DNA from 4 places in the Pseudonocardia lutea genome. Region 1 is predicted to be linked to each of the others. Evidence: riboswitches for the same ligand, from Rfam matches in the RefSeq annotation. Region 1 holds a riboswitch; each other region holds the start of a gene.

Region 1 (7,080 bases):
ATCTCTTGCACCGGACGCCGCCGCCGGGCGACGGCCTGCCCTGACGGGATCGAAGCCCAGCACCAAGAACCGAGGGGCGGTCCCTCCCACGGCCTACGTCCACGCCGGCGCCGACGGGTGAGCGGGCGGAGGCCGACCAGCGCCAACGGGAACAGGCATCCCACAGTGATCACCGACCCGCTCGCCGCGGTGGCGAGCCGCGGCCGGGCGGCCAGGAACCATGCCGCCCAGGTCGCCGAGGTCGCTCGCCATGGCCCCGATCCGGCACGTGCACACTCGACCCGAGCTTCCCCACGAACCGATGTCGGCGCCGTTGTCAGGCCGCTGCCTCGAGCAGCAGCCCGGTGAGCTCGGCGGGCATGGTGATCATGCAGTCGTGGCCGGTCGGCAGCTCACGCACCCGCTCGCCAGCCGGGACGGGACGCCGGGTGATGCCCGCAGGCCGACCCCCGACGCAGTGGATGTGCGTGCGCGGGATCGTGCGCGCGGCCGGCGCGTCCAATCTGACCGGCTCCTCAAGGCACCGCACCGGGTGGTCCGACAGGATCGAGCGCAACCAGGCGACGTCGTCGGGATCGGTGACCCCGAACAGGCCGAGGGGTGGCGGCTGCTCCGGCATCGGCGGAACGCGCCAGCCGTCCACGGCGACCTCGATCAGCTGCTTGGTGACCGGAAGGACGTCGACTGCGCTTTCGCCGTCCTCGGGGACCATCGCGTCGAGGAACACCAGATGCGCAATCCGCTCCGGGACCCGGTTGGCGACCCCCGAGATGACCATCCCGGCGTAGCTGTGCCCGACGAGCACGACGCCGTCGAGACGCTCGCTCTCGATCAGACCGGCGACGTCCTCGACGTGAGTACCGAGCCCGACCTCAGGGCCCAGCAGGTGCGCCTTGTCGCCGTAACCGGTCAGCGACGGCGCGAGCACCCGGTGCCCGGCCGACTCCAGCAGCGGGACCACCCGGTCCCAGCTCCGCCCGCTGTGCCAGGCGCCGTGCACCAGCAGAAACGTGGCCATCGTCGTCGGTTCCTCCTCGTGCCTCGGTACCCTTTGGTAACCGAAACATCGTCATCCCCACGACGCGCACCGGGCAATACGGCACTTTCCGGTGCCCCGGTTCTCAGGAGGTAACCATGCAGGACCCGTGCCAAGCCCGCGAAGTCCTCGGGATCGTCGGGGACAAGTGGGCACTGTTGATCGTCCGCATGCTCAAGGACGGACCGCGGCGCTTCACCGAGCTCAAGCGGGCCATCGACGGCATCAGCCAGCGCATGCTCACCGTGACACTGCGCGACCTCGAGCGCGACGGCATCCTGACGCGCACTGTCCACAACGTCATGCCACCGCACGTCAGCTACGAGCTGACCACGATGGGTCGAACCCTGCGCGAAGCCACCGCGCCACTGATCGAGTGGAGCATCACGCACCTGCCGCACATCGACGCCGCTCGCGCGGCGTACGACAACCGCTAGAGGCGCAGCGCCTCGACCGGGTCGTCGACGCGGATGTGTCGGCCCTCAGCGTCACCCGGGTCAATACGCCTCGGACCCTGCTTGAGCGCGGCGACCTGCTCCCGGTGTCGGCGTCAGCTCCGCATGCGCGGCGAAGCGACGCGGACCACCAGGCGCCGGTGGGCCGCCTCGACCGCGATCAGTTCGCCGTCGGCGGTGTCGTCGCCGCTCGAACGCCCCCGGTGCCGTTCGACCAGCGCCTCGAGCGAGGCGAGGAGCCGATCGCCGAGGTCGGCGTGGCGGTCGTCGAGGCTCGTCGGGAAGGTCGGGAAGGTCGGGTCGGGAGGAACGGGTGCAGACATGGCTGTGCTCCGGGAGGACGCAGGATCGGGGCGACGGGGCATCCGTGCGGCCGGCAGTACCGCCGGTGGGCGGACGCAATGGTCGTCACCGACAAAGGGGCGGCCTCGGTGCGGCAGAAGTCCACGTGCCGGCGCCGGGACCAGGTCTCCTGGCTCCTCGTGAGCACGGCTCCCCCATCGCTCCCGGCTGAAGCACCGCACCGAGCGGTGCGGTTGCTGCGGCGTCGTCGAACCGGGTCTCTCGGCCGCTCTGGATGGACAACTCGCACTCAACCCGTCACCCGTTCCGGTTGTCAAGCGCACGAACACGCGAGTGACGCAACCGCCACACGCCGCTGAGCAGGCAGAACGTCCGGACATCCGGCTACGCCGTCCATCTGACGGCACCCGCGGGCCGCGCGACCGACGCACCGATCTTCTGACGAGATCCGCGCCACTGATCACGTACGCTTATCGCTTCCGATGAGCATTCGCGGTTGGACACCCATCAGGGTGATGGGTTCTACTCTCCGTGTGCAGACACCGTGTCGACGTTCCCCCGGGCTACGTCCGGGGATGACGGTGTCCCCCTGTACGCCCACGGATGTGCGGGCCGGGAGCCTGACCCAGCGCCGGTTCATCGACCACGGCACGGTGCACTCGGCGAGCTGTCGGCTGCACTGACCGCCCGTACGCGGTCCCGGTGACCACGCCCCGTCCTCCGATCGCCTGCAGCCAGCGCGCCCGTCGTCGCAGCGTTGCGCAGCGGGCACGTGCGGAATGACAGCGAGGAGACCGCCGGACCGTCCTGATGCGCCCGCCCGTGCCTCGACGACATCTCGGCCGCCCCCTGTCCGACATTGCCCGCACCGAGGCCATCGCCCGCAACGAGGCCTGCTCCACCCTTCCCGCCCTGAGGATCCACGTGTCCGTTCCACAGATCGTCCCCGCTCCTGCTGATCCACCTCGGACACCGTCGCCCGGCGCCTGCGCGCTCCTGTCGGCTGGCGGTACATCGGCGGCCGGCTGCTGACCGGTCTCGTCGCTGTCTGGGGTGAAGACCGACCTCGTGAACCGGGCCGTGCAGAACGCCCACGACCAGGCCCACGCGATCTTCCTGTACCCGTCGCCGTTCACCGGCGTCGTGTCCAAGGGCCTGCAGTGGACGCCCAAGCCGAACCGCTACCTGTACGCCCAGGGCGTCGGGCGCGTCTCCCCCTGACCTCTCGAAGGAGGCACTCACCATGACCGAACGCCATCTGTTCCTCGGCGGCTACGTGCTGTTCCCGAGCGGCCACTATGCCGGCGCCTGGCGCCACCCGTACTCCTCGCGGGACTGGCTCGGGCGGGACTTCCTGCACCAGACCGCCCGCAGCCTCGAGGCCGCGAAGTTCGATCTCGCCTTCATCCCGGAGACCGTCAGCCACCACGAGGGCTTCACCCGGCACGGGCACTCGAACGCCATCAAGCACGACCCCGCTTAGGTCGCCGGGCAGATCGCCGCCGTCACCACCCACCTCGGCGTGGGCGTCACCCTGTCCACCAGCTTCAACGAGCCCTACAACCTGGCACGCACGCTGCTCAGTCTCGACCACCTCTCGGGCGGCCGGGTCGCATGGAACGTCATCCAGTCCCACGGACCCGCGAACTACCTCAACTTCCCGAACGCCGAGGAGCTCACCGGGTCCGAGCTCTACGACCGCGGGGACGAGTTCGTCGAGGCGGTACTCGCCCTCTGGCGGTCCTGGGGGCCCGACGCCCTGGTCCAGGACCAGGGCACCGGCGTCTTCGCCGACCCGTCGAGGATCACCGTCCCGGACTACAAGGGCCGCTACGTCGCGGTGCGCGGGCCGCTGAACCTGCCGCCGAGCCCGCAGGACCACCCGGTCATCATCCAGGCGGGCGACTCGCAGCGGGGCCGCGAGTTCGGCGCCCGCTGGGGTGAGGTGATCTTCGCGATCGAGCGCACCCGGGTGGACCTGCGAGCGAAGAAGGACGACCTGCGGGCCAAGGCGCGCGCGGCGGGCCGGGATCCCGAGCGGATCCGGCTGTTCGCGGCGGTGCAGCCCATCGTGGGCGAGACCCGCGAGATCGCCGAGGCTCGGCGGGACTTCCTGCGGACCAGGATCACCCCCGAGTCCGGGACGACCTTCCTGAGCCACTTCGCCCGCATCGACCTGACCGGGGTCGACCTGACCGCCCGCTACGTCGACGTCCTCGAGGAACGGGCAACCGACGGGCAGACCGAGGCCAGGGCGATCACCCAGCTCGACGCCCTGCTGGGCGCCCGCCGGGACCGAGTCACCCTCGCGGAGGCGGGCATCGAGTTCTCGACCAGCGAGCTCACCCCCCAGATCGTGGGCACCGGCGAGCAGGTCGCCGAGCAGCTCGCCGAGATCTTCGGCTCGGGCGCCGCCGACGGGTTCCTGATCACCCCCACCCACTTCCCGGGGTCCTTCGACGACTTCGGCCGGGCCGTCGTACCGCACCTGCAGAAGCTCGGGGTGTTCCGGACCGAGTACGAGGGCACCACCCTGCGTGAGAACCTGGGGCTCTCATGACCAGCACCGAGACCGAGCTGCGCCTGACCAGCGGGTGGGGCGGGTCGCTCGCCGCCACGTTGACCCCCGGGACGGCCGACACCGCGGTCCTGCTCCTGCACGGCTTTCTCTCCGACCGACGGGCCGGCGGTCGGTTCGACCGGCTCGCCGCGGAGTACTCAGCCCTCGGCCTTGCGGTCCTGCGCCTGGACCTCAGCGGGTTCGGCGAGTCCGAGGGGGAGGTGGTCGACGCCGACCACCTGCTCGCGGACGCCCACGCCGGACTGGACCACCTCGACTCGCTCGGCTACGCCCGTCAGGTGCTGCATGGGCAGAGCCTCGGCTCGGCCATCGCGCTGCGGGTAGCCCCGCAACGGCCGCGGGTCCGCACGCTCGTCCTGACCGGGGCGCTGACCGGGGCGGGCGACGGCGACGCGCCGTACCCGTTCCTCGACTCCGAGCAGCTCGCCGCGTGGTACCGGGACGAGGACGTCGCGTTGGCGGTGGACTCTCCGAGCCGCACGCACGTCGTCGTCAACCGACGCCGGCCGAAGCTCGGTGCCACCGGCACGCAGGAGGAGCTGCTGGGTGCGGTGCCCGTGCCCGTCCTCGTGATCCACGGGGACACCGGCGAGCAGGAGCAAGCCCTGGCCGCGATCACCGCGGAGGGCGAGCACCTCCTGCCCGCCGGCTCACACGTCGTCGTGATCCCCGGCGCCACCCACACCTTCTACGAGAGCCAGGACGCGGTCGCGACCACGGCCGTGGACTGGGTGCGCCGGCACGTCCCGGCGGGCTGAAGCCCGTGCTCCCGGTCCCGGTGCGCCCGGGACCGGGGACCGTCGATCCACCTGGAGGCCGACCGTGCCCGAACCCCTGCCGCGCCGGAACTTCCTCTGGTACCTGCCCAACATGGTTCAGCCGGGCCATCGCGGCGACGACACCGTCGACGGTTGGGGCAGCCTCGACTACTCCGTCGAGCTCGCCCGCTCCGCCGAGGACCACGGCTGGGGCGGCGCCCTGATCGGCACGGGATGGGGGCGCCCCGACACGTTCGCCCTGGCCGCCGCGGTCGCGGCGCGGACCCGCACCTTCGCGCCATTGATCGCCGCTCGGCCGGGCTACTGGCAGCCTGCCCACTTCGCCAGCGCCACCGCGACGCTGAGCGCGCTGAGCGGAGGGCGGGTGCTCGTCAATGTCGTCACCGGGCGGGACGACCTGGCCGCCTACGGCGACGCAGAGGCCGACTACGCGCGGCGCTACGACCGAACCCGCGAGTTCCTCCAGGTCGTCCGCAGGCTCTGGACCGAGGAGGACGTGACCTACACCGGCGAGTTCTACCGGGTCGAGCACTCCACGGTCGTCCCCCGTCCGGTCGTGCCGCCCCGGCTCTACTTCGGCGGCGCCTCGCCCGCTGCCGAGGAGGTGTCCGCGACCGAGGCGGACGTCCAGCTGTTCTGGGGCGAGCCCCTGGAAGGGATCGCGGCGCGGGTCGACCGACTCCAGGCACTCGCCGAGAAGCTCGGCCGGGCGCACCCGCCGCTGGAGTTCGGGCTGCGGATCACCACCGTCGCCCGGGAGTCCTCGGACGAGGCCTGGCGCGTCGCCGAGGAACGCGTCGCGGAGATGGCGAAGACCGGCGAGGTGCAGATCGACGGCCACCGCGGGTCCGTCGGACAGCAGCGGCTGCTCGATCTCGCCGCGCGCGGTGACGTGCTGGACGCCTGCCTCTACACCGCGCCGGGCCGCCACGGGGGCGGCGGCGCGGGCACCACCTGGCTGGTCGGCTCCTTCACGGAGGTCGCCGACGCGCTGGAGCGCTACGCGGACCTCGGCGTCACCCACTTCGTCCTGTCGGACACGCCCTACCGCAGCGAGGTCGTCCGGCTCGGCGACCACCTGCTGCCGCTGCTGCAGACCGTGCAGCCCGGCTGAGTGCCCTCACCCCACCGGCGGGTGGAAGGTGGGCAGGCCGCCGAGGCCGTTGTCAGCGCGCCGGGCTCAGGCCCGTGACCGCGAGCTGGAAGAGACGCTCAGCCTGGGCGGCGGGGTGAGCCCGGTGCTCCGTGGCCAGCACGACGCCGACGACCAGTGCGATCAGGTCGGAGACGGTGACGTCCGACGCCACCGCGCCGTCCCGGACGGCGCGGCGCACCAGCGGGCCGGCGGCCGTCTCCATCAGCACCGCGCAAGAGCTGGCCACCGGATCGGACCCGGCCACCTCGGCGTCGTCGTAGGACAACGCAGCCGCCAGCCCCCGGGCGGTCACGGAGTAAGCGAGCAGATCGGCCAGCCACGCCAACAGTGCTTCCCGGCTGTCGTCCACGCCGGCGAGATCACGCGCGCGGACGCACAAGGTCTCGATCCGTTCACGCGACACCGCCTCCAGCAGTGCGCGGCGGGTCGGGAAGTGGCGGCGCACGGTCGCCGAACCGACTCCCGCCGTGCGGGCGATCTGCTCCAGGGAGGCGCCGGCGCCATGGACGCCGACCTCTTGCTCGGCCGCGGCGAGGATGCGCGCGTAGTTGCGCCGGGCGTCGGCGCGCTGGTGGTCGCCCATGAGTTCTCCGACCTTGCTAAGTGGCGGGGCCCGCCGTATCGTACTCGACGGAAACGGCGGGCCCCGCCGTTTAGAGTTCGAGGAGGCCCCATGCCGAGAGCGTCCGCACCCGTGCTGGTCACCGGGGCCACCGGCCGACAGGGCGGCGCCACCGCCCGTGCGCTGCTCGCGATGGGCGTGCCCGTGC
Region 2 (7,080 bases), on a different contig from region 1:
GAGCAGCCACCCGGCCGCACGCCGGGCACCCGTCCGAGCCGACTCACCCGGGTCGCCGCGCGGTGGGTCCCGGCGGCCTGGCGGGGCGCCCGGCTCGATCCCGGTCGTGCCGGTGCGCTCGCCCTGGTCCTGGTCGCCGCGGTGGCCGCCGTCGTTGCGGCCGTCGGCGTCTGGAGTGCCCGCCCCCGCGCGGAGCAGGTGCCGCCGGTGCTGCCCACGGTCGCGCTGCACGGCGCAGCCGAACCGGGCGCCCCCACCAGCACCGCGGCGGCGCCACCCGCCGCTCACGCCGACCTCGTCGTCAGCGTCTCCGGAAAGGTGCGCGAGCCCGGACTGGTCCGTGTCCCGGACGGCTCCCGCGTCGCCGACGTCCTCGACGCCGCCGGCGGCGCCCTGCCCGGGACCGACCTCGCCGGCCTCAACCTGGCGCGCCGCGTGGCCGACGGGGAGCAGGTGGCGGTCGGCGTCCCGTCCGCGGCCGACGCCGGCGGTGCACCGTCCGGGCCCGCCCCGGCGGGAGGCGGGTCCGGCGGCGCAGCCCCGGGCGGGAAGGTCGACCTCAACCGGGCGACGCTCGAGCAGCTCGACGGGCTCCCCGGCGTCGGCCCCGTCACGGCCCAGCGCATCCTCGACTGGCGCACCCGCAACGGCCGGTTCGCGCGGGTCGACCAGCTCCGCGAGGTGGAGGGCATCGGCGAGCGCCGCTTCACCCAGCTCCGGGAGCTGGTGACGGTATGAGGACGCGCGAGGACCGCCGCGCGATCGCCGAGGAACCCCGGGCCCGGCCGGATCTGCGCCTGGTCCCCGCGGCCCTCGCCGCCTGGGCGGCCGTGCTCTGCGCGGTGCTCGGCGGCCCGCTCGCGGCCCTCGCCGCGTGCACCCTCGCCCTCGTCACCCTGGTCGCCACCGGGCGCCGCCGGCGAGCCGGCCGCGCCCGGTTGGCGCTGCTGGCCGCGTCGGGGTGCGCCCTGGCGGTGGGCCTGCCGGCCGGGCTCCATGCCCTCCAGATCCACGACCATCCGCTGCGGGCCGCCGCCGAGCACGGATCGGCCGCGGTCCTGCGCGTCACGCTGACGGACGATCCACGGCCCCTGCGCGGCCCCGCCTACGGCACGGACTTCGGGGCCGACCGGATGCTGGTCGAGGCCGAGCTGGAGACCGCGACGGTCGGCGCGGGGGAGTGGCGGTCCGGCGGCCGCGTGGTGCTGCTGGCACCGGCGGAGGGCTGGAGCGGGCTGCTCCCCGGGCAGTCGGCCACCGCCGAGGGCCTGCTGCTGCCGGCCCAGCGCGCCGACCTCACCCTCGCGGTCCTCCGGACACGCGGTGCCCCGGCCGCGGTCACCGCGCCGCCCTGGTGGCAGACCGCCGCCGGGGCGCTGCGGGAGGGCCTGCGGCGGGCGACCGACGTGCTGCCGGAGGCCCCCGCGGGGCTGCTGCCCGGCCTCGCGGTCGGCGACACCCGCGGGCAGACGGGCGAGGTGGAGGAGGACTTCCGGGCCGCCGGGCTCACGCACCTCACCGCGGTCTCCGGCGCGAACCTCGCCATCGTGGGCGGCGCCGTGCTCGGCCTCCTCCGCCTGGTCCGCGCGGACCCGCGCCTCTCCGCGGTGCTGGCCGGGGCCGCCGTCGTCGGGTTCGTGGTGCTCGCCCGGCCGTCGCCCAGCGTCGTGCGGGCCGCGGTGATGGGCGGGATCGTGCTGCTGGCGCTCGCCCTCGGCCGAGGTCGTTCGGCGGTGCCGGCCGTGGCGGCGGCGGTGCTGGTGCTGCTCGTGGTCGACCCGGCGCTCGCGGTCGACGTCGGCTTCGCCCTGTCCGTCCTCGCGACCGCCGCACTCGTGCTGGTGGCACCCGGCTGGGCGGCCGCGCTGCAGCGGCGCGGCGTGCCGCAGGGTGCCGCCGAGATGCTCGCGGTGCCGGCGGCGGCCTGCGTGGCGACCGCTCCGGTGATCGCCGGGCTCAGCGGGGGGTTGAGCCTGGTCACGGTCCTGGCGAACCTGCTGGTGGTGCCGGCGGTCGCCCCGGCCACGGTCCTCGGGGTGCTCGCCGCCCTGGTCTCACCGCTCTCGCCCGCCGCCGCGACCGCGTGCGCGTGGCTCGCCGGTCCCGCCGTCGCGTGGCTCGTCCTGGTGGCCGATCGCGCCGCCGCGGTCCCCGGCGCCGTGCTGCCCTGGCCCGCCGGGGTGCGCGGGGCGCTGCTCCTCACGGGTGTGCTCCTCGTGCTGGTGGTGCTGGTCCGCTTCCGCCGCTCCCGGCTCGTCGTCCTGGCCGTCGTGATCGGGTTGGCGCTGGTCCTGGTGCCGACCCGGGTGATCCGGCCCGGCTGGCCGCCTCCGGACTGGGTCGTGGTCGCCTGCGACGTCGGTCAGGGCGACGCCCTGGTCCTGGCCACCGGCGTGCCGGGGCAGGCGGTCCTCGTCGACGCGGGCCCGGACGACGGGCCGACGGACGCCTGCCTGCGGCGCCTCGGCGTCGACGCGCTGGCGCTCGTCGTCGTCACCCACCTGCACGCCGACCACATGGGCGGGCTGGCGGGAGCGCTGCGAGGCCGGGCGGCGGGCGGGGTCGCGCTGGGTCCGGCCCAGGAGCCGGCCGGCGCGCTGCACCGGATCGCACGGCAGGCCGGGGAGGCCGGTGCGCCCGTGCTGGAACTGACCGCGGGCCGGCGCCTCACCTGGCCCGCCCTCACGCTCGACGTCCTGGCCCCCGCCCGGGCGCCGGAGTACGTCGACGGGGAGGACGGCACGGCCGTCAACAACACGTCGGTCGTGCTCCGCGCGACCACCCCGGCAGGGCGGATCCTGCTGACCGGCGACGTCGAGCTCGACGCCCAGGCCGAGCTCCTGCACGGCGGCGCGGACCTGCGGGCGGAGGTGCTCAAGGTGCCGCACCACGGCTCCCGCGCCACGAGCCCGGAGTTCCTGCGGGCCGTCGCGCCGCGGGTCGCGCTGGTCAGCGTGGGCGCGGGCAACTCCTACCGGCACCCGAACCCGGGGCTGCTCGACCTGCTGACGGCGTCGGGGGCCGTCGTGCGGCGCACGGACCTCTCCGGCGACGTGGCCTTCACCCGTGCCGACGAGCTGGTCGCGCGCGGGGACCCGCTCCCGGCCCCGCGCCGCTCCCGGGCGGGCCGCCGTGCGCGTCGCCGGGTCCCGAGGACGACGGCGGGCCCGGAGGAACACGTCCCCCGGGCCCGGCCTTCGTCGTGGCGCGCCGGCTCAGCGCCCCTCGAGCGCCTCGCGGACGGCCTTGCTGGTCGCCGGCACCGTCGCGGTCGGACGGGCGTGGGCGGACACGGCGTCGAGCGTCTTGAGGCCGTCGCCGGTGATCAGCAGGACGGTCTCGGCGTCCGGGTCGATCCTGCCGGCCTCGATCAGCTTCTTCGCGGTCGCGACGGTGACACCGCCCGCGGTCTCGGCGAACACGCCCTCGGTGCGGGCGAGCAGCCGGATGCCCTCGACGACCTCCTCGTCCGTGACGTGCCCGACGGCGCCACCGGTGCGGCGCACGGAGTCGAGGACGTACGGGCCGTCGGCCGGGTTGCCGATCGCCAGCGAGCGGGCGATGGTGTCCGGCCGGACGGGCTGGATGACGTCGTGGCCCTGCTCGAAGGCCGAGGCGACGGGCGAGCAGCCGGTCGCCTGGGCGCCGAAGATCGTGTAGGGCTTCTCCTCGACCAGGCCGAGCCGGACGAACTCGCCGAACCCCTTGTCGACCTTGGTGAGCTGCGAGCCGGAGGCGACGGGGACGACGATCTGGTCGGGCAGGCGCCAGCCGAGCTGCTCGGCGACCTCGTAGCCCAGGGTCTTGGAGCCCTCGGCGTAGTAGGGGCGGACGTTCACGTTCACGAACGCCCACTCCTCGTGCTCCGCGGCGAGCTCGGTGGCGAGCCGGTTCACGTCGTCGTAGTTGCCGTCGACGGCGAGGAGGGTGCCGCCGTAGACCGCCGTCGTGGTGATCTTGGCCTGCTCCAGCGAGGAGGGGATCAGCACGACCGAGTCCCAGCCGGCCCGGGCGGCCGCCGCGGCCACGGCGTTGGCCAGGTTGCCGGTGGAGGGGCAGCAGAGCACGGAGAAGCCCAGCTCACGGGCCGCGGCCAGGGCGACGGCGACGACCCGGTCCTTGAAGGAGTGCGTGGGGTTGCCGGTGTCGTCCTTCACCCACAGCTTGCGGAGCCCGAGCTCCGCGGCGAGCCGGTCCGCCTGGATGAGCCGGGTGAAGCCGGGCTCGGTGTTCGGGAAGGCCTGCACGTTCGCCGGGACCGGGAGGAGGTCCTTGTAGCGCCAGATCGACTTGGGGCCGGCCTCGATGGACTCCCGCGTGACCTTCGGGAAGTCGTAGGCGATCTCGAGCGGGCCGAAGCACTGCGGACACGCGAACTCCGCGGCGAGCGGCGTCCGGTGGCCGCACTCGCGACAGGAGAGCGCAACGGCGGAGCCGAGGTCGAAGGTGGTGCCGGCAGGCGTGTCTGCAGTGAGAGTCATCAGATCTCCTCATCTGTCCCGCTGGCGCGGGCCGGAATTGGCACCTGGTCCGTCGACGTGCAGGCACCGCGGGGTGCACTGCGCGGATCGTCGTTCGACGCCGGTTGCCGGGGCTTCGTCGGGCCGTTCCCTCTGCCCCTCTGGATGAGCCATATGCGGTTGTGCCGTGCCGGCCCCGTGCGCGGAGCGAGCGCGACGCCCGGATCGATCCGGACGCCCTGCACGGTACGGCACGCGGGGCGCCCGGATCCAGCCGGCCGTCGGATGTGGGAGGCGTGTCACGGATCGTCGGTGTCGTGCGCGACGATGGCGCCCGGGCCCGGGCCGCCCGGGCCCCGGTGCACCACGACCCCGCGCGCCGCCCCCCGCGACGCGTGCGAGAGGAGTTCGGCCCATGCCGGCCACGAAGCCGCCCGCCCCCGTGCAGCTCGTCGTGGGCGAGGAGGAGCTGCTGGTCGAGCGCGCCGTGAGCGAGATCCTCCGCGCCGCCCGCGCGGTCGACCCCGAGACCGACATCCGCCGGTTCCGCCCCGCCGAGCTCACCCCCGGCGAGCTGGTCGGGCACCTGAGCCCCTCGCTGTTCGCGGAGGGCCGGATCGTGGTGATCCAGGGGGCGCACGAGGCGGGCAAGGACCTCGCCGCGGCGATCCTGGCGTACGCGGCGGAGCCGGCCGACGGCATCGTGCTGGTCGCCGTGCACGCGGGCGGGGCCCGCGGCAAGCAGCTGGCGGACGACCTGCGCAGGGCCGGCGCGGCCGTGACCAAGTGCGACCGGCTCACCCGTCCCGAGGAGCGCGCCGAGTTCGTGCGGGCCGAGGTGCGGCGGGCCGGCGGCACGATCACCGCCGAGGCCGTGAGCGTGCTGCTCGAGGCGGTCGGCTCGGACCTGCGGGAACTGGCGTCGGCCACGAACCAGTTGGTCTCCGACACCGGCGGGCAGGTCGACGGCCAGGCCGTGCGCCGGTACCACCGCGGCCGCGCCGAGTCGTCGGGCTTCGCGGTGGCGGACAAGGCCGTCGCCGGGGACCGGGCGGGCGCGCTGGAGGCGTTGCGCTGGGCGCTGGTGCTGGGCGTCGCGCCGGTGCTGGTCGCCGACGCCCTGGCCGACGCGGTGCGCACGCTGGCCAAGGTCGGCGCGGCCGGTCGCGGCGACCCGAACCGCCTGGCGGGCAGCCTCGGCATGCCGCCCTGGAAGATCCGCAAGGCGCAGGGGCAGGTGCGGGCGTGGCGGCCCGCCGGCCTCGCGACGGCGATCGCGGCGACCGCGCAGGTCAACGCGGACGTCAAGGGAGCGGCCGCGGACCCCGCCTACGCCCTGGAACGCGCCGTCCTCGCGGTCGTCGAAGCCCGCGGCACCGGCTGACTCGCCGCGGCCGACCCCGACGCCGCCCGAGAACGCGTCGACGGCCCTGCCCCACGGGAAAGGGCAGCGCCGTCGACGGGAGCGCTCGACCGGGTCCGGTGGACGCCGGGAGCACGCGGGCGCGCCGGGCGCGCCCGCGGGATCAGGCGCCGATCTTGGCGACGCGCCGGGCGAGGGCCGACTTGCGGTTCGCGGCCTGGTTCTTGTGGATCACGCCCTTGCCGGCGGCCTTGTCCAGGGCGCGGGCGGCGGCGCGCTGCAGCTCGACGGCCTTCTCGGTCTCGCCGGCCTCGGCGGCCTCGCGGAACTTGCGGATCGCGGTCTTGACCGACGACTTGACCGACTTGTTGCGCTGACGGCGCTTCTCGTTGGTCTTGACCCGCTTGATCTGGGACTTGATGTTCGCCACGCTGGTGTGCCTCGAGTCTTCCTGGTGCTGGTACGTATCGGGGGGCTCAGGCGACCCCGACCGGTTCTCCACCGATGCGAGCGAGCACGCCGAGCACTCGGTCGTCCATGCTACAACCCGGCGCGGACGGCCCTGCACGGGCCCGCGCTCCGCGGGCCACGGAACCGGGATCGCACGGCGCGCGCCCCCACGACCGCCCCAAGACCGCCTCCACGCCGGTCCGGCGACCACGGCCCGCACGCCGCGAACGCGGCCACCCCGCGTGACCGTCTCGTAACGCGGACGTAGCACCGTCCCGTTGGCCCCGGCCAGGGGAAACGGTCAAGATGACCCCGTGAGCCGCGCAGTGGACCGCAGACCCGCAGGAGAGCCGGCACAGGACGACGGGGCCGCGACCACCGGCCCGACCAGCCACGCAGCCACCGGTGCGGCCACCCGGACGACCACCGACGCGAGGACCGACACGGCCGCCGCCACGGCCGCCAGGAACCGGACCGGCGCCACCAGGGCGTCCGGCACCAACGGGTCGGCCATCCCCGCCGCCACGGGCCGTGCCCGCGGCTCGGCCCTGTTCGACGGCTATCTGGAGCCCGGCCGTCCCAACCCGGACGCGTTCGACGAGATGTTCAACGCCGACGGCAGCGTCCGCGCGCCCTACCGGCACCTGCACGACGCGATCGCCCCCACCGCCGCCGCGGACCTGGCCGCCCGCGCGGAGGCGCTCGACCGGGCCTACATGGACCAGGGCATCACGTTCAGCCTGTCCGGCAAGGAACGCCCGTTCCCGCTGGACATCGTGCCGCGGGTGATCGGCGCGAGCGAGTGGA
Region 3 (7,080 bases), on a different contig from region 1:
TCGATGTGGGGGCGACCCGTCGACCGCGCGTCGGCGGGCACGGCGCGCACCGTGCAGACCAGCGTGACCACGAGGAGCGGAACGTTGATCAGGAGCACCGCACGCCAGCTGAGGGTCGAGGTCAGCACGCCGCCGATGGTGGGTCCCAGCGCACCGGCCACGGCGGCGATCCCGCCCATCGTGCCGAGGGCCCGGCCGGCCGCGTCGCGGGAGAAGGCCGAGCTGACGATGGCCACCGTCGTGGGCAGCATCAGCGCGCCCCCGGCGCCCTGCAGGATCCGGGCGGCGAGCAGCACCTCGAACGAGGGCGCCAGGCCGCCCAGCGCCGAGGCGCCCGCGAACAGGACCGATCCGGTCACGAAGACCTTGCGCCTGCCGAGCAGGTCGCCCAGCCGTCCCCCGAGGATCGTCAGGCCGGCCAGGGGCAGGAGGCTCGCGTTGAGCACCCACTGCACCGACTGCGAACCGACCCCGAGATCGTGGGCGATGTCGGGCAGGGCCAGCGGGACGGCGGTCTGGTCGATGAGGATCATCGCGTTGGCCAGCGTCATCGCGACCAGGACCAGCGTTCCTCGTCCGGACGTGCCGTCCTTCGCCATCCGCGCATCCCAACAGCTCCCCGGGCGTCGGGACAAGGGCACTTCCGACCGTCGTCACCGCCCGGTCGTCCAGTCGGAAACCCCCTCTCGTGGGTGAGCGACGGGCCGATGGGCCATTCTCGGCGCATGTCATCTGCCTCGGAGCCGCAGGCGACGGTGCCGGCCGTCCCGACACCGTCCGACGTCCGCGCGGCCTACCGCGAGGGGCTCGGGCCACGGGAACGGGCGGTCCTGTGGTCCTGGACGGGCTTCACCGCGACCTTCGCGGGGGTCCGTGGCATCACCCACAGCATCCGGCGTGGCGGCGGCCCGTTCCGGAACGTGTCGGTCGGGGGTGCACACCTGCACCACTACCTCTGGGGGATCGGCCTGCTGGCGGGGGTGGGCGCGGTCGCGGTGCGCGGCACCGACAGGACCCGGCGCCATCCCCTGGTCGCGCTGGCCTACGGCAGTGGCCTGGCGCTGATCGTCGACGAGTTCGCCCTGCTGCTGGACCTGAAGGACGTCTACTGGGAGCGCGAGGGGCGGATCTCGGTCGACCTGGGCGTCGGGCTCGTGGCGGCCGGGGGAACCTCGTTCAGCGCGTTGCCGATGCTGCGGCGGCTGCGCGCCGACCGCCGGCGAGGCGGCCGCCGACGGTGAATCGTCCGGACCTCGGCAGGCTGTCCGGCCGCGGTGTTCTCCCTGATGGACGGTGGCCCCGTCCTGTCCGGACAATCCCACGCGGCCTCGATCACACTCCTCACCCGGAGGATTGACGGGAGCGCCCTCCGGATCCGTAGAGTGAAGCCCGGCCCCACGGGGCCACACCATCCAGAGCGGCCGAGAGACCTGGCTCGACGACGCCGCAGCAACCCCCCGCTCGACGGGTGCGGGTGCTAAGGCCGGGAGCGATGGAGGAGTCATGTTTCTCGGGGTGCGGCGGCGCCACGTGGATCTCCTGCGCACGGCCAGCGCCGGCTGTCGGGGCTGACGAGGACCCGATCCCCGTTCCCCCTCCCGCAGGAGAGGTGTGCCCTCATGGCCCCCATCCACCTCGCCGTCGCGCTCGACGGCGCCGGCTGGCACCCCGCCGCCTGGCGCGAGCCCGGTGCCCGCCCCGATCTGCTCTTCACCGCCCGCTACTGGGCCGCCCTGGCCCGCGCCGCCGAGCGCGGCCTGCTCGACCTCGTCACGATCGAGGACGGCCTCGGCCTGCAGTCCGGTGATCACCTCGGCGCGTCCGACCGCCGCACCGACCAGGTCCGCGGGCGGCTCGACGCCGAGCTGGTCGCCGCGTTCGTCGCGCCGCTGACCCGCCACGTCGGGCTCGTCCCGACCGTCACCACCACGCACACCGAGCCCTTCCACGTCGCCTCGGCGATCTCCACGCTCGACCACGACAGCCGCGGCCGGGCCGGGTGGCGGGTGCAGACCTCGGCCCGCGCCGACGAGGCGCGGCACTTCGGCCGGCGCACCCTGCCGGAGATCCGCCGCGAGACGCTCGGCACCCCGGAGACCGCCGCCGCCGTCCAGGAGCTGTTCGACGAGGCGGCCGACGCCGTCGAGGTCGTGCGGCGGTTGTGGGACAGCTGGGAGGACGGCGCCGAGATCCGCGACGCCGCCACGAACCGGTTCCTCGACCGGGACAAGGTGCACACGATCGACTTCGCGGGGCGCTTCTTCTCGGTGCGCGGGCCGGCCATCGTGCCGCGACCGCCGCAGGGCCAGCCGCTGGTCGTCGCGCTCGCCCACGCCCGGGCCGCGTACGAGCTGGCCGCCCGCGCCGCGGACGTCGTGTTCACCACCCCGCAGGGCGCCGCCGACATCCCCGCGATCCTCGGCGAGATCCGCGCCGCACAGCACACGGTCGGGCGTACGCAGCCGGCGTTGCGCGTGCTCGCCGACCTCGTCGTGGTCCTCGACGCCGACGCGGACGCGGCGCACGCCCGCCTGCGCCGGCTGGAGGAGCGGAGCCCGCTGCGCTCCGACGCCGCAATGCTGGCCGGCACCCCGACCGCGCTCGCCGACCTGCTCGAGTCCTGGCGGGACGAAGGGGTCGACGGGTTCCGGCTGCGGCCGGCGGTCCTGCCCACCGACCTCGACGCGATCGTTGACGGGCTCGTACCGGAGCTGCAGGAGCGGGGCCTGTTCCGCACCGCCTACGAGCCCGGGACGCTGCGCGAGCGGTTCGGCCTGGAACGCCCGGCCAGCCGGTACGCGGGGGTGGCGGCGTGAGCGAGCGTGCGAGCGAACCATCGACGCCGCGCGGGAAGAGGCAGGTGATCCTCGGCGCCTACTTCCCGGGCGTCAACCACGACACCGTGTGGAGCGACCCGGCGTCGGGCAGCCACATCGACTTCGCGTCCTTCGAGCACTGGGCCCGCACCGCCGAGCGCGGCACGTTCGACCTGCTGTTCCTCGCCGAGGGGCTGCGGCTGCGCACCCGCGGCGGGCAGGTCTTCGACCAGGACGTCGTCGGACGGCCGGACACCTTCACGGTCCTGGCCTCGCTGGCCGCGGTGACCGAGCACATCGGGCTCACCGGCACGATCAACGCGACCTTCAACGAGCCCTACGAGCTGGCCCGCAGGTTCGCGACGCTGGACATCCTGTCCGGCGGGCGGGCCGCGTGGAACGTCGTGACCAGCTCCGACGCCGACACGGGGGAGAACTTCCGGCGCGGCGGGTTCCTGCAGCATTCGCAGCGGTACGAGCGCGCGGGGGAGACCCTCGACGCCGTCCGGGCGCTGTGGGACTCCTGGGGCTCCGACGCCGTCGTCGCCGACCCGGCGAGCGGGCGGTTCCTGCGTGACGGGCACGTGGGCGACTTCGCCTTCCGCGGCGCCCAGTTCGACATCGCCGGGCGCTTCAGCACCCCGCGCAGCCCGCAGGGCCATCCGGTGGTGCTGCAGGCGGGGGAGTCGCCGGCCGGCCGGGACTTCGCGGCCTCGCGCTCCGACGCGATCTTCTCCCGCTACCAGAAGTTCGACGAGGCCAGGGCCTTCTACGCCGACGTCAAGGCGCGGGTGGCGAAGTTCGGCCGGGCCCCCGACCAGGTCAAGATCCTGCCGTCGGCGTCGGTGATCCTGGGCGACACCGAGGCCGAGGCCCGCGACCGGCACCGGGACGTCCGCAGCCGGCAGGTCGACCCGTTCACCGCGATCGTGCTGGCCGAGATGGTGTGGAACCGCGACCTCTCGCAGGTCGACCCGGACGGCCCCGTCCCCGAGCTGGAGCCCACGCCCGAGGCGCCGAAGTGGATCCGCGGGCGCGCCCCGCTGACCCAGGACGCGCGCGCCACGGCCGAGGCCTGGCGCGCGCTCGGCCGGCGGCACGGCTGGTCGCTGCGCGAGGTCGTCACGCATGAGTTCGACAGGGCCGTGTTCGTCGGCACACCCGTGCAGGTCGCCGCCGAGATCGACCGGTACGTGCAGGACGACGCGGTCGACGGCTTCATCCTCGGCTCGTACGTCAGCCCCGCCGGCCTCGACGAGGTCGTGGAGAAGGTGGTCCCGCTGCTGCGCGACCGCGGCGTCCTGCGCGACCGCTACACCGGCTCCACGCTGCGCGAGAACCTCGGCCTGCGCCCACCCGCCGGCCTCGGCGAGCCGTCGGCCGACCGCACCACCGCCCGCACCGCCTCCTGAGCCCTCCGCTCCCACGCACCCCGGGCCTGCACGCCCGCCGGCCCGGGGCCCTCCCCGAAGGACTCCCATGACCGTCAGACCTCGCGGGCTGCTCCTGCCCGCACTGCTCTCCGCCGCCGCCGTCGTGCTGGCCGCGTGCGGCGACGCGAGCGGCCCCGCCTCCGGCGCCGACGCCGGCCCGCCGCAGGCCGGCGGCACGCTGCGCTTCGCCGTGTCCAGCGACCAGGGCTGCGTCGACCCGCAGCAGGTCGCCAGCAACGACACGATCTACTCACTGCGCCAGGTCGTCGACTCGCTCACCGACCAGGACCCCCGGACCGGGGAGCTCGAGCCCTGGCTCGCGACCTCCTGGCAGACCTCGCCCGACGCGAAGAGCTACACCTTCACCCTGCGCGACGGGGTGACCTTCTCCGACGGCACCCCGCTCGACGCGAACGCGGTCAAGGCCAACTTCGACCGGGTCCCGCAGATCGGCGCCCGCGGTACCCTCCCCAAGGGCTACCTCGCCGGCTACCAGGGCACGACCGTCACGAGCCCGACGCAGTTCACCGTGACCTTCAACCAGCCCAACGTGCAGTTCCTGCAGGGCACCTCGACCCACAGCCTGGGCATCCTGTCCCCGGCGACCGTCGCGAAGTCCGACGACGAGCGCTGCGCCTCGGTGATCGGCTCCGGCCCGTTCACCGTGGAGAACTACGTGAAGAACGCCTCGCTCACCCTGGCCAAGCGGCCCGGCTACAACTGGGGTTCGGCGCTCTTCGCCCACCAGGGCGAGGCCTACCTGGACACCGTCGAGTTCCGGATCGTGCCCGAGTCCGGTGTGCGGACCGGCAGCCTGCAGTCCGGCGAGGTCGACGCGATCGGCAGCATCGGCCAGCAGGACGAGGCGCCGCTGACCGGGGCCGGGGCGCAGCTGCTGGCCCGGCCCAACCCGGGCATCACGTTCGGCATCGGCTTCAACCTCGGCAAGCCGATCGTCTCCGACCCGGCCGTGCGGCAGGCCCTGTCGCTGGCGATCGACCGGCCGGAGGTCGTCGGGGCGGTCTACACCTCGCAGACCAGGCCCGCGACGAGCGTGCTGGCCTCCACCACACCGTCGTACGCGGACGAGTCGGCCGACCTCGGGTTCGACCTGGAGAAGGCGAGGTCCACGCTCGACGCGGCGGGCTGGGCCCCGGGCCCGGACGGCATCCGGGTCAAGGACGGGCAGCGGCTGAGCTTCCCGCTGTCCTTCGCCAACAACGCGGGCACCAACAGGCCGACCCTCGAGCTGATCCAGCAGCAGGCCAGGGCGGCCGGGATCGACCTGCAGGTCCAGGAGTTCCCGATCGCGCAGTTCCCGACGATCCAGTCCTCGGGCGACTTCGTCGCGATCTGGGGCAACCTGACCCGCGCCGACCCGGACATCCTGCGCAGCTCCTTCTCCACGGCCGGCGCGAACTACTACCGGGTGCCGCAGAGCCCGCTGGAGCCGCTGCTGCAGCAGCAGGCCGCCGAGCCGGACCCGGCGAAGCGCACGCAGATCGTCGCGCAGGCCCAGCAGGAGCTCCTCGCCCAGCGCTTCTACGTGCCGGTCGCCGAGCTCACGACGGTGCTCGCGGTCGCGCCGACCGTGCACGGCGTGTCCTTCGACGCCTCCTCCCGTATCCAGCTCCACGACGCCTGGAAGAACGACGGGGCGCAGTAGATGAGCGCACCCGGCACCCTGCCCCGCTACCTGCTCCGGCGCCTCGGGACCGCGGTCGCGGTCCTGTGGGCGGCCTACACGGTGAGCTTCGTCGTGCTCTACCTGCTGCCCGGTGACCCCGTCACCACCATGGCCGGCGGCGGGCTCGACGGCGAACCGCTGACCCCGGAGCAGATCGAGGCCCTCAAGGCGCGGTACGGCTTCGACAAGCCGCTGGTCGTGCAGTACGGCACCCGGCTGTGGGCGGCACTGCACGGCGACCTCGGTGCCTCGATCCAGAACGGGCAGGACGTCCGGGGGGCCATCCTCGAGGCGCTGCCGCCGACCGTGCAGATCGCGCTCGGCGGGCTGCTGGTGGCGGTCGTGCTCGGCGGCGGCCTCGCGATCGCCGCCACGTACACCTCGCAGCGCTGGCTGCGGCAGCTGCTGATGGCGCTGCCGTCGCTCGCGGTGTCGCTGCCGGTGTTCTGGGTGGGCCTGATGCTGGTGCAGGTCTTCGCGTTCGGCCTGCACTGGCTCCCGTCGGTCGGGGCGTCGGGCTTCTCGGCGCTCGTGCTGCCGTCGCTCACGCTCGGGTTGCCGATGGGGGCGCTGCTCGCGCAGGTGCTGGCCAAGAGCCTGACCACGGTGCTCGACGAGCCGTACGTCCAGACGGCACGGGCCAAGGGAGTCGGGCGGGCGGCGATCCACCTGCGGCACGCCCTGCAGAACGCGGCCATCCCGGCCCTGACGGTGCTCGGCTACGTCGCCGGGAACCTGCTGGCCGGCACCGTGGTCGTCGAGACGGTGTTCACCCGGCCCGGTCTCGGCCGGCTCACCGTGCAGGCGGTCGGCGTGCAGGACATCCCGCTGGTGCAGGGCATCGTGCTGTTCGCCTCGCTGGTCTTCGTCGGCGTGAACCTGCTGGTCGACCTGATCTACCCGGTCCTCGACCCGAGGATCGCCAAGGGGGTGCCCGCGACATCGTGACCGAGCTGCTGATCCGGGAGGGCCCTCCCGACTCGTCCGGCACCGCGCCCGGGTCGTCCGTCGCGCTGCCCACCCCGCCGACCCGGCGAGAGCGCCTGCAGCGCCTGCTGCGCTTCCTCGGGCACCGGCCCGGCCTCGTCGTCGCCTCCCTCGTGGTGCTTCTCGTGCTGGTGGCGGCGTTCGCGCCGGGTGTGCT
Region 4 (7,080 bases), on a different contig from region 1:
GCCATGCCGCACATCGCGCGGAACTCGGCCTCCGTGCCGAACGCGGGGTCGATCTCCGTGCCGATCCGGTCGAAGTGGCCGTCGACGCTCGAGGTGTACTGCCAGCCGGCGATGCCGCCGGCCCGCTTGACGGGCCCGGTGTGGATCGCCTCGATGCCGATGGTGCAGAAGGCGTTCCACAGCGCCTCGTCGCCGAGCGCGCACAGGAAGGACTCGCCCGGCCGCGTGATCAACGAGATCGGGTATGCGGTGAACCAGACCGACGCCGACTCGACGGCCTGGCGCGGGCCGGGATCGGCGAACGGGTTCTGCCACATCGTGCCCTGGCCGGAGAACTGCCGGGCGATCTCGTTGGCGTCGGCGAGCATCGACTGGCTGAGCAGCCAGGACACGTACGCCGGGTTCTCACCCGTGGCGGCGCCGTCCTTCGCGACCGACCGCCGGACGACGGGCGACTTGGCCCGGGCGCGATGGCGGAGCGTGCGGGGACGCGCAGGATGCAGGTGCTCCGCGTAGGTGATCTCGCTGGGCTCGTGGGGGTGCTGCTCCGCGGTCTCCTCGGACTGCGCCCGAGACAGCGCTGCGTCGTCTGCCATCTACTCTCCGTGCTCGCCGCGACCCGGTCGTCGCCCGGGGGTGGGTCTACCACCCACGCCTGCGGGGAAACGACGGTGACGCGCCGACGGTGCGCCCGTCCACCCGACCGCGCAGGCCGAGCGGTGGGCCCCGCCGCTCGGCGACGGGGCCGTGCCGCCCGTGCCGCCCGTGCCGCCCGTGCCGCCCGGTCCGTCCGGGTTGCCCGGGGCCGCTCAGTGCTGTTCAGGGCTGTTCAGGGCTGTTCAGGGCTGTTCAGTGCCCGCAGGCCGCCCCGCCCGCCGCCGTGACCGCACCGAGGCCCAGCGGGTCGAGGTCGCGCGGGTCCGGGGTCGGGGTCCAGCGGCCGTCGACCTCCCGGTAGTCCCACTCCGGGCCGCCGGCGGCGATCGCGCGCACGGCCTCGACCAGCCGGTCCACGTCGGACCCGGTGGTGTTCAGGCCGAGGCTGACACGCACCGCGTCGGCCCCGCCGGCGAGGCGGGCGAGCAGCGGGTGGGCGCAGAAGCGGCCGTCGCGCACCCCGATGCCGTGCTCGGCGGACAGCGCGGCCGCGACGAGCCCGGCCGGGATGCCGGTGACGGTGAAGGAGGCGACGGCGACCCGGTCCGGGGCGTCGGCCCAGATCCGGAGCGGGCGGACGCCCGCGATCCCGGACAGCCCGCTGACCAGGCGGGCGAGCAGGGCCCGCTCGTGGGCGGGGGCGACCTCGTCGATCACCGGGTCCAGTGCGCGGCAGGCCGCGGCGATCGCGGCGGCGCCCAGGACGTTGGGTGTGCCGGCCTCGTGCCGGTGCGGCGCCGGGGCCCAGCTGACCTCCGCGGTCCGGTCCTCCACCCCGACCGAGCGCACTGCGCCGCCGCCGGCGAGGTACGGGGTGGCGACGTCGAGCCAGTCCCGCCGCCCGACCAGCGCGCCGGCGCCGTAGGGGGCGTAGAGCTTGTGCCCGGAGAGCACGACGTAGTCCACCTCGGACGCCGCGATGTCGACCCGGCGGTGCGGGGCGAGCTGGGCCGCGTCGAGCACCACGCGGGTGCCCGCGGCGTGGGCGATCGCGCAGATCTCGTCGATCGGCAGGATCTCGCCGGTGACGTTGGAGGCGCCGGTGATCGCCAGGAGCGCGGTCGGCTCGGCGGCGAGCGCGTCGCGCAGGAGGTCGAGCGTCTCGCCGACGGTGTCGGGCGCACGCACCACGCGGTGGTCGGTGCCGCGCCAGGCCAGCAGCGTGGCGTGGTGCTCGACGTCCAGGCACAGCGTCGCGCCGGGGACCGCGCCCGCGAGCAGGTTGAGCGCGTCCGTGGTGTTGCGGGTGAACACGACGACGTCGTCCGCCCGCGCCCCGACGAACCGGGCGACCGTCTCCCGCGCGCCCTCGAGGACCGCGGTGCAGACCTGCGAGGCGTAGCCGGCGCCGCGGTGCACGCTCGAGTAGTAGGGGAGGAGCTCGGCCACGTGGTCGGCGACGGCGCGCAGGGCGGGGGCGCTCGCGGCCAGGTCGAGGTTGGCGTAGGGCACCGTGCGGCCGTCCACCAGCGGGACCGGGAGGCCGGTGCCGACCAGCTCGGGCAGGGGAGCGGCGGGCGTCGACGCGGCGGAGGCGGCGGCCGTGGCGCGGGCCGGAGCCGCGGCGCAGCCCGGGGCCTCGGTGCAGGGCGGAGCGGTACGGACGTCGGACATCGTGGATCCTCCACGGATCACTCAGGACCCGGTACGGCACGAGGTGCCGGACGTCGGGGTCCGCGCTTGCCGGCCGCGGGTCCGCGGCGGCCCGGTCGTCACCCGGAGCACCCCACCGCGGAGGAGGGTTGCCGGCCAGCGAGCCGGGGCTTGGCGCTGGCGCTCTTGACCTGACGACGACGGTAGGTGCCGATCCGCGGAACGGTCAAGTGTGATCCGGGCCGCGGAATCGGGAGCGGGAATGACCGGACATTGCGGTCGCGGATGTTCCAGATCGGCGCGAATTGTCCGGCCCTCGCTCGATCCCGGCCATTCCCGCGGCATTTCCGATCCGTTTCCCCCGCGCCGGGAAGAACGCTCACGCTGGGTGGAGGGACGGCGGCGGTCTCCCATCACCCGATCGAGGGGGACGGCGGCGAATCGCCAGGTCGGCCAAGGCGAGTCGTGATCGGTTCCCGAGATCGCCGACACGATCGCGTGAAGATTCCGCGCCGCATCACACCGCGCACCCGGCCCGTTCCGGGGCTCCGAGAGGTCGGATTACGGTGACCTGGGCCACGAGAACGGGTCCGAAATGAGGCCGGAACGGTGTGGGACGACCCTCTGTCCGACCCCGCTGGTCACCACTGCTCCACAGGGGTGACACAGTTCCGGTCATGCGCCTCACCGACCGCTTCGCCTATCGACGTCACGTCGATCTGCGTCGCGTCGCGAGCGCACTGTGTAGCGCGCCGGTGAACTGAAGGCCCGGGCCGTCCGGCCCCGCCCTCTTCCCCCTCGCGACCCCGCTCCGGCACCCGCCGTCCCGTCCGCCCGGCCCCGACCGGGCCGCCGACCGGTGTGCCAGGCCTCGCCCACCGCCGCCCGCCCCGCCGCCGCCGGTCGGTCCACATCGGACCGTCGGTGCGGTGTTCGGGCGCCGGTCCGCCGCCGTCCGCTCCCCGATGAGAAGAAGTGGAGACATCGTCGTGCCCCGACACCGACGACACCGACCATCCCGGTCGGCCCTGACCCGGCTCGCCGGGTCCGCGACCCTGGCGGGCGCCGCCGTGGTCGGCCTGACCGGCCCGGCCCAGGCCGCCACCCCGGACCTGGTGCCGGACCTCGCCCCGCTGCTCACCGCCCATTACGACGAGGAACCCGCACCCGCGCCGGAGGCCCCGTACGTCGAGCCGTCGTCCACGGCGTTCGGCGAGGGCGACCTGCTGAACCAGGGCCGGGACCTCGCTCCCGCGGGCGTCCCGCTCGCCGGCCTGACCCAGTCGGCGGTGGGCGCGCCCAGCCGACTCCTGCCGAGCTGAGGCCCGGGATGCGTGCACCGAAGAAGATCCTGCTCGGGCTGCTGGCCCTGGGGGTCGTCGCCGGGGTGACCACCATCCCCGGCGGCGACGCGTACGCCGACGTCGAGACCGTCAGGTCCGCCGTGAAGGGGGCCGACGGCAAGGACTACTGGGTCGAGAACAACATCGACACCGACGCCGCGGAGGACTCCCGCGACGGGTCGACGCGACCGGAGTACATGGTCGTGTGGGCCGGTGACGAGAACGTCGCCGACACGGTGGTCCCGGACGTCAAGAACCTGCCGGGGTCGCTGGCGAACCCGACCGACAAGGTGCGCAACGCGCTGCCGGGGCCGGACTTCATGGCGGTCGTCGACGTCACGAAGGGCTCGCCCGGCTACGGCAAGGTCGTCAACACGGCGACCGTCGGTCCGCTGGTCGAGAACGAGCCGCACCACATGCAGTACTCGTGGCGCAAGGGCGACAAGATCTACGCGGGTGGCCTCTACTCGGCGGCCACCTACGTCTTCGACGTGTCCGCGCTGCCGGAGCTCAAGCTCTCCGGCATCAGCCTCCCCAGCCAAACCCTCTGCGGGTCGGTGCCGGACGCGTACTGGGTTCTGAAGGACGGAACGGCCTACGGCACGTACATGGGCGGGCCGGTCGTGCCCGGGCCGTGCACGTACTCCCACGGCGAGGTGCGGACCGGCAACGGTTTCGCCGGGACCCCCGGTGAGGTCGTCCGCTTCGGGCCGGACGGGCAGAAGCTGGTCGAGGCCCCGGCCGCGACCACCACGCCCGAGGACCCGACGCAGTGCCTCAACATGCCCGCGCTCGGCCAGCCCAGCTGCGCCAACCCGCACGGCATCCAGGTCCGCGAGGACCTGAAGACGATGGTCACGAGTGACTACGCCGAGCCGCGGACGATCATCCTCGACCCGGTCAAGGCGCCGTCGCCCTACCTGCGCCGGCCGACCGTCCGGACGTGGGACATCTCCGACCTGAACAACCCGAAGGTCAAGTCGGTGTCCTACCTGCCGACCGGTCCGCGGTCGAACGGCCAGGACCCGCTGCACAACGAGAACCGTGCGGCGATGGAGACCACGGTGACCAACCTGCCGGGTCACAAGGGCGCCTTCGCCCAGACCATGCAGGGCGGCGCGCTGTTCTACACGCCGGACATCACCGCGCCGGAGCCGCAGTGGCGGGAGATCTACGACCTCTCCGCCGCGGTGAAGGAGCTCGACCCGAAGGCCGGGGACAACGGCGGCCCGAGCTCGAACGGCGGATGGCTGCAGACCAGTCCCGACGACAAGACGCTGTACCACGCCATCATCGGCCGCAAGCCCGGCGCGCTGGGCAAGGACGACCCCGGTACCGCCGGCGGCGTGATCGCACTCGACATCGAGAAGCTGGTCGAGGCGGGCGACAAGGCGACCTGCTCGATCGACACCACCGACGAGATCGCCGGCGGTGGCGCGGAGTCCGACTGCCCGACGCTCAAGGGGCACCAGGTCATCAACCCCGGCAAGGCCGCGGGCGGCCCGCACTGGGGTGCCCTGGACAACCTCGAGCTGGGTGACGACGGCTTCTACCACGAGACCGACCGGCCCAAGCGCCTGGCGACCACGAACTACTTCGTGGCCCGCACCGGCACCGACGGCGACCACAAGGTCTGCCTCGTGGACATCGCCGAGGACGGCGAGCTGAAGCTCGACGAGGACTTCAAGGACGAGAACACGGGTGACACCTGCCTCTCGTTCAACCGGGAGCGCTGGCCGCACGGCGCCTTCGGCAACGCGAAGCCCCACTCGATGCTGTTCGTGGCGAACGATGCCGACATCAGGTGACACCCGGCACCGGGTCTCCCGGTCGCGGCGCGCCCCGGTGCGCCGCGGCCGGGCGGCCGCCGCCGGCATGGTCGGCTCGGTGGTGGTGCTCCCGCTCGCCCTCGTGGCGGGCGGGGGCACCGCCCTCGCCGACACCGCGACCCCGGCCGCCCGTGCGGCGGCGGCCCTGGGGGAGCAGGCGGGTCCCGTGGCGGTGGTGCTGCGGGTGGCGCTGCTGGCGGGGATGGCGGTCGCGGGTGGCATCGCCCTGGTGCACGGACTGCTGGGCCGCCGGACGCCGCGGGGGTCCTCCACCGGCCTGCTCGGCGGGCAGGCGCCGCGCGGGCTGCTGGTGACGGCCTGGGTCGCGGCGGGCGTCGTGGCCGCCGCGGCCGAGGTCACGCACCTGGCGGGCTCGGTGTCGGTGCTCGGCACCGTCGCGCACGTGGTCCTCGGGCTGCTGGCCGCGGCCCTGCTCGGGGTCCGCTGGTCGGCCGTGCCCGGCGCGCTGCTGCTGGGGCTGCTCGCCGCCCAGCTCGGGTCGGCGCACACCGGGCTCGCGTTCGCGCTCGACGCGACCTACGCCGTCGCGTCGGGGATGCTCGTCGGGGCCACGGCGGTCGCCGCCGCCGGTGCGCGACGGGCGGGACCCGTGGTCGGGCCGCGTGCGGAGTACCCCGCGGGCCCGGACGGATCGTCGCGGCCCGGTCCGCCCGGGCGGCCGGGATCCGCGTCGGCCGGGAGCGGGGTGCCGGCGACCGGGGCGCGCAGTCGCGCGGCCGCGGAGGCGCCGACGGTGCCGTTCACGGCCGTGTCCCCCGAGGGCGAGGCAGAGCCGGAGGCAGAGGTGGGACGGGACGCGCGCCCGCGGTCCGGGGTGCTCGCCCGGGTCGCGATCACCGCGGGGCTGGTCGCCGTCGCCACCGGGGTCGTCCAGGTCGTCGTCAGCGGGCCGGACACGGTCCACGACCTCACCGGCAGCGGGTACGGGCTGGCCGGGCTCGCCGCCGCGGCCCTGCCCGCGCTCGTCCTGGCCGGCTGGGCGGCGGCCCTCCTGCCGGGCGGCCACCTGCGGGCCCGGGAGCTGCACCGGATCGCCGGAGCGGCCGGCGTCGCCGGCGTGGCCGCCGCGGCCCTGCTCGCGGCCCTTCCCCTGCCGGGACCGGCGCCCGAGCCGGGGAGGCCGCTGCTGCGCACCCTCGACGCGGGGGGCCAGCGCCTCGCCCTGCTCGTGGCGCCGATGCGACCCGGCCCGAACCTGGTCCGCCTCTCCGGGACGGGTTACCCGGCCCCGGACGCGCCCGCCGCCCGGCCCGTGGCGCTGCGCAGCGGCGGGCACGAGCACGGTCCGACGGTCCCGACCGGCGCGACCGTCTCGGCCCCCACGTCTGCCGACACGTCCGCCCCCGCCGTCCCGTTCACGGCGCGGGACGGTGCGGCGGGCGGCTGGGCCGTCGTCGACCTGCCCGCGGGGGCGAGCACGCTCACGGTCTCGGCCGGCGGCGTGACGAGCACCGTTCCCGTGGACACCGGGTCGGCGGCGCCCACCCCCGCCGAAGCGGCGCTGACCGGCCCGGACGGGCCGGAGTGCGCGGCGGCCCTGCTGGGCGACCTCGCCGGGCAGCGTGCGGGCGAGCCGGCCGCGGAGGCCGGGACCTGCCCGTCCGGCGCTCTCCCGGAGTCCGACGCCGGCGCGCTGC

What was found. Region 1 has a riboswitch for S-adenosylmethionine ahead of ACFQH9_RS31480 (hypothetical protein). Riboswitches for the same ligand answer to the same signal wherever they lie in the genome.
Region 2: it holds a riboswitch for S-adenosylmethionine, as region 1 does, so the genes downstream of both, thrC (threonine synthase) here and ACFQH9_RS31480 (hypothetical protein) in region 1, are expected to answer to the same signal.
Region 3: it holds a riboswitch for S-adenosylmethionine, as region 1 does, so the genes downstream of both, ACFQH9_RS24620 (LLM class flavin-dependent oxidoreductase) here and ACFQH9_RS31480 (hypothetical protein) in region 1, are expected to answer to the same signal.
Region 4: it holds a riboswitch for S-adenosylmethionine, as region 1 does, so the genes downstream of both, ACFQH9_RS09030 (aminotransferase class V-fold PLP-dependent enzyme) here and ACFQH9_RS31480 (hypothetical protein) in region 1, are expected to answer to the same signal.

The regions. Positions count from the first base shown of each region.
Region 1 is NZ_JBHSQK010000125.1:4,468-11,547, forward strand. It holds gene ACFQH9_RS31465 (acyl-CoA dehydrogenase family protein) at 1-44, shown strand, start outside; gene ACFQH9_RS31470 (alpha/beta fold hydrolase) at 317-1,018, opposite strand; gene ACFQH9_RS31475 (winged helix-turn-helix transcriptional regulator) at 1,135-1,473, shown strand; gene ACFQH9_RS31480 (hypothetical protein) at 1,587-1,814, opposite strand; SAM riboswitch class I at 1,986-2,075, opposite strand; gene ACFQH9_RS31485 (hypothetical protein) at 2,848-3,015, shown strand; gene ACFQH9_RS31490 (hypothetical protein) at 3,038-3,277, shown strand; gene ACFQH9_RS31495 (NtaA/DmoA family FMN-dependent monooxygenase) at 3,290-4,354, shown strand; gene ACFQH9_RS31500 (alpha/beta hydrolase) at 4,351-5,133, shown strand; gene ACFQH9_RS31505 (LLM class flavin-dependent oxidoreductase) at 5,198-6,268, shown strand; gene ACFQH9_RS31510 (TetR/AcrR family transcriptional regulator) at 6,321-6,893, opposite strand; partial or broken gene ACFQH9_RS31515 (NmrA family NAD(P)-binding protein) at 6,984-7,080, shown strand, end outside.
Region 2 is NZ_JBHSQK010000030.1:34,584-41,663, reverse strand. It holds gene ACFQH9_RS13525 (ComEA family DNA-binding protein) at 1-738, shown strand, start outside; partial or broken gene ACFQH9_RS13520 (ComEC/Rec2 family competence protein) at 735-2,894, shown strand; gene thrC (threonine synthase) at 3,216-4,481, opposite strand; SAM riboswitch class I at 4,488-4,632, opposite strand; gene holA (DNA polymerase III subunit delta) at 4,876-5,844, shown strand; gene rpsT (30S ribosomal protein S20) at 5,987-6,253, opposite strand; gene ACFQH9_RS13500 (circularly permuted type 2 ATP-grasp protein) at 6,786-7,080, shown strand, end outside.
Region 3 is NZ_JBHSQK010000071.1:37,085-44,164, forward strand. It holds gene ACFQH9_RS24610 (MFS transporter) at 1-599, opposite strand, end outside; gene ACFQH9_RS24615 (hypothetical protein) at 726-1,241, shown strand; SAM riboswitch class I at 1,406-1,499, shown strand; gene ACFQH9_RS24620 (LLM class flavin-dependent oxidoreductase) at 1,620-2,816, shown strand; gene ACFQH9_RS24625 (NtaA/DmoA family FMN-dependent monooxygenase) at 2,813-4,228, shown strand; gene ACFQH9_RS24630 (ABC transporter substrate-binding protein) at 4,296-5,915, shown strand; gene ACFQH9_RS24635 (ABC transporter permease) at 5,916-6,884, shown strand; gene ACFQH9_RS24640 (ABC transporter permease) at 6,881-7,080, shown strand, end outside.
Region 4 is NZ_JBHSQK010000017.1:23,688-30,767, reverse strand. It holds gene treS (maltose alpha-D-glucosyltransferase) at 1-596, opposite strand, end outside; gene ACFQH9_RS09030 (aminotransferase class V-fold PLP-dependent enzyme) at 850-2,271, opposite strand; SAM riboswitch class IV at 2,329-2,442, opposite strand; gene ACFQH9_RS09025 (putative leader peptide) at 2,928-3,014, shown strand; gene ACFQH9_RS09020 (hypothetical protein) at 3,240-3,572, shown strand; gene ACFQH9_RS09015 (hypothetical protein) at 3,581-5,401, shown strand; gene ACFQH9_RS09010 (hypothetical protein) at 5,385-7,080, shown strand, end outside.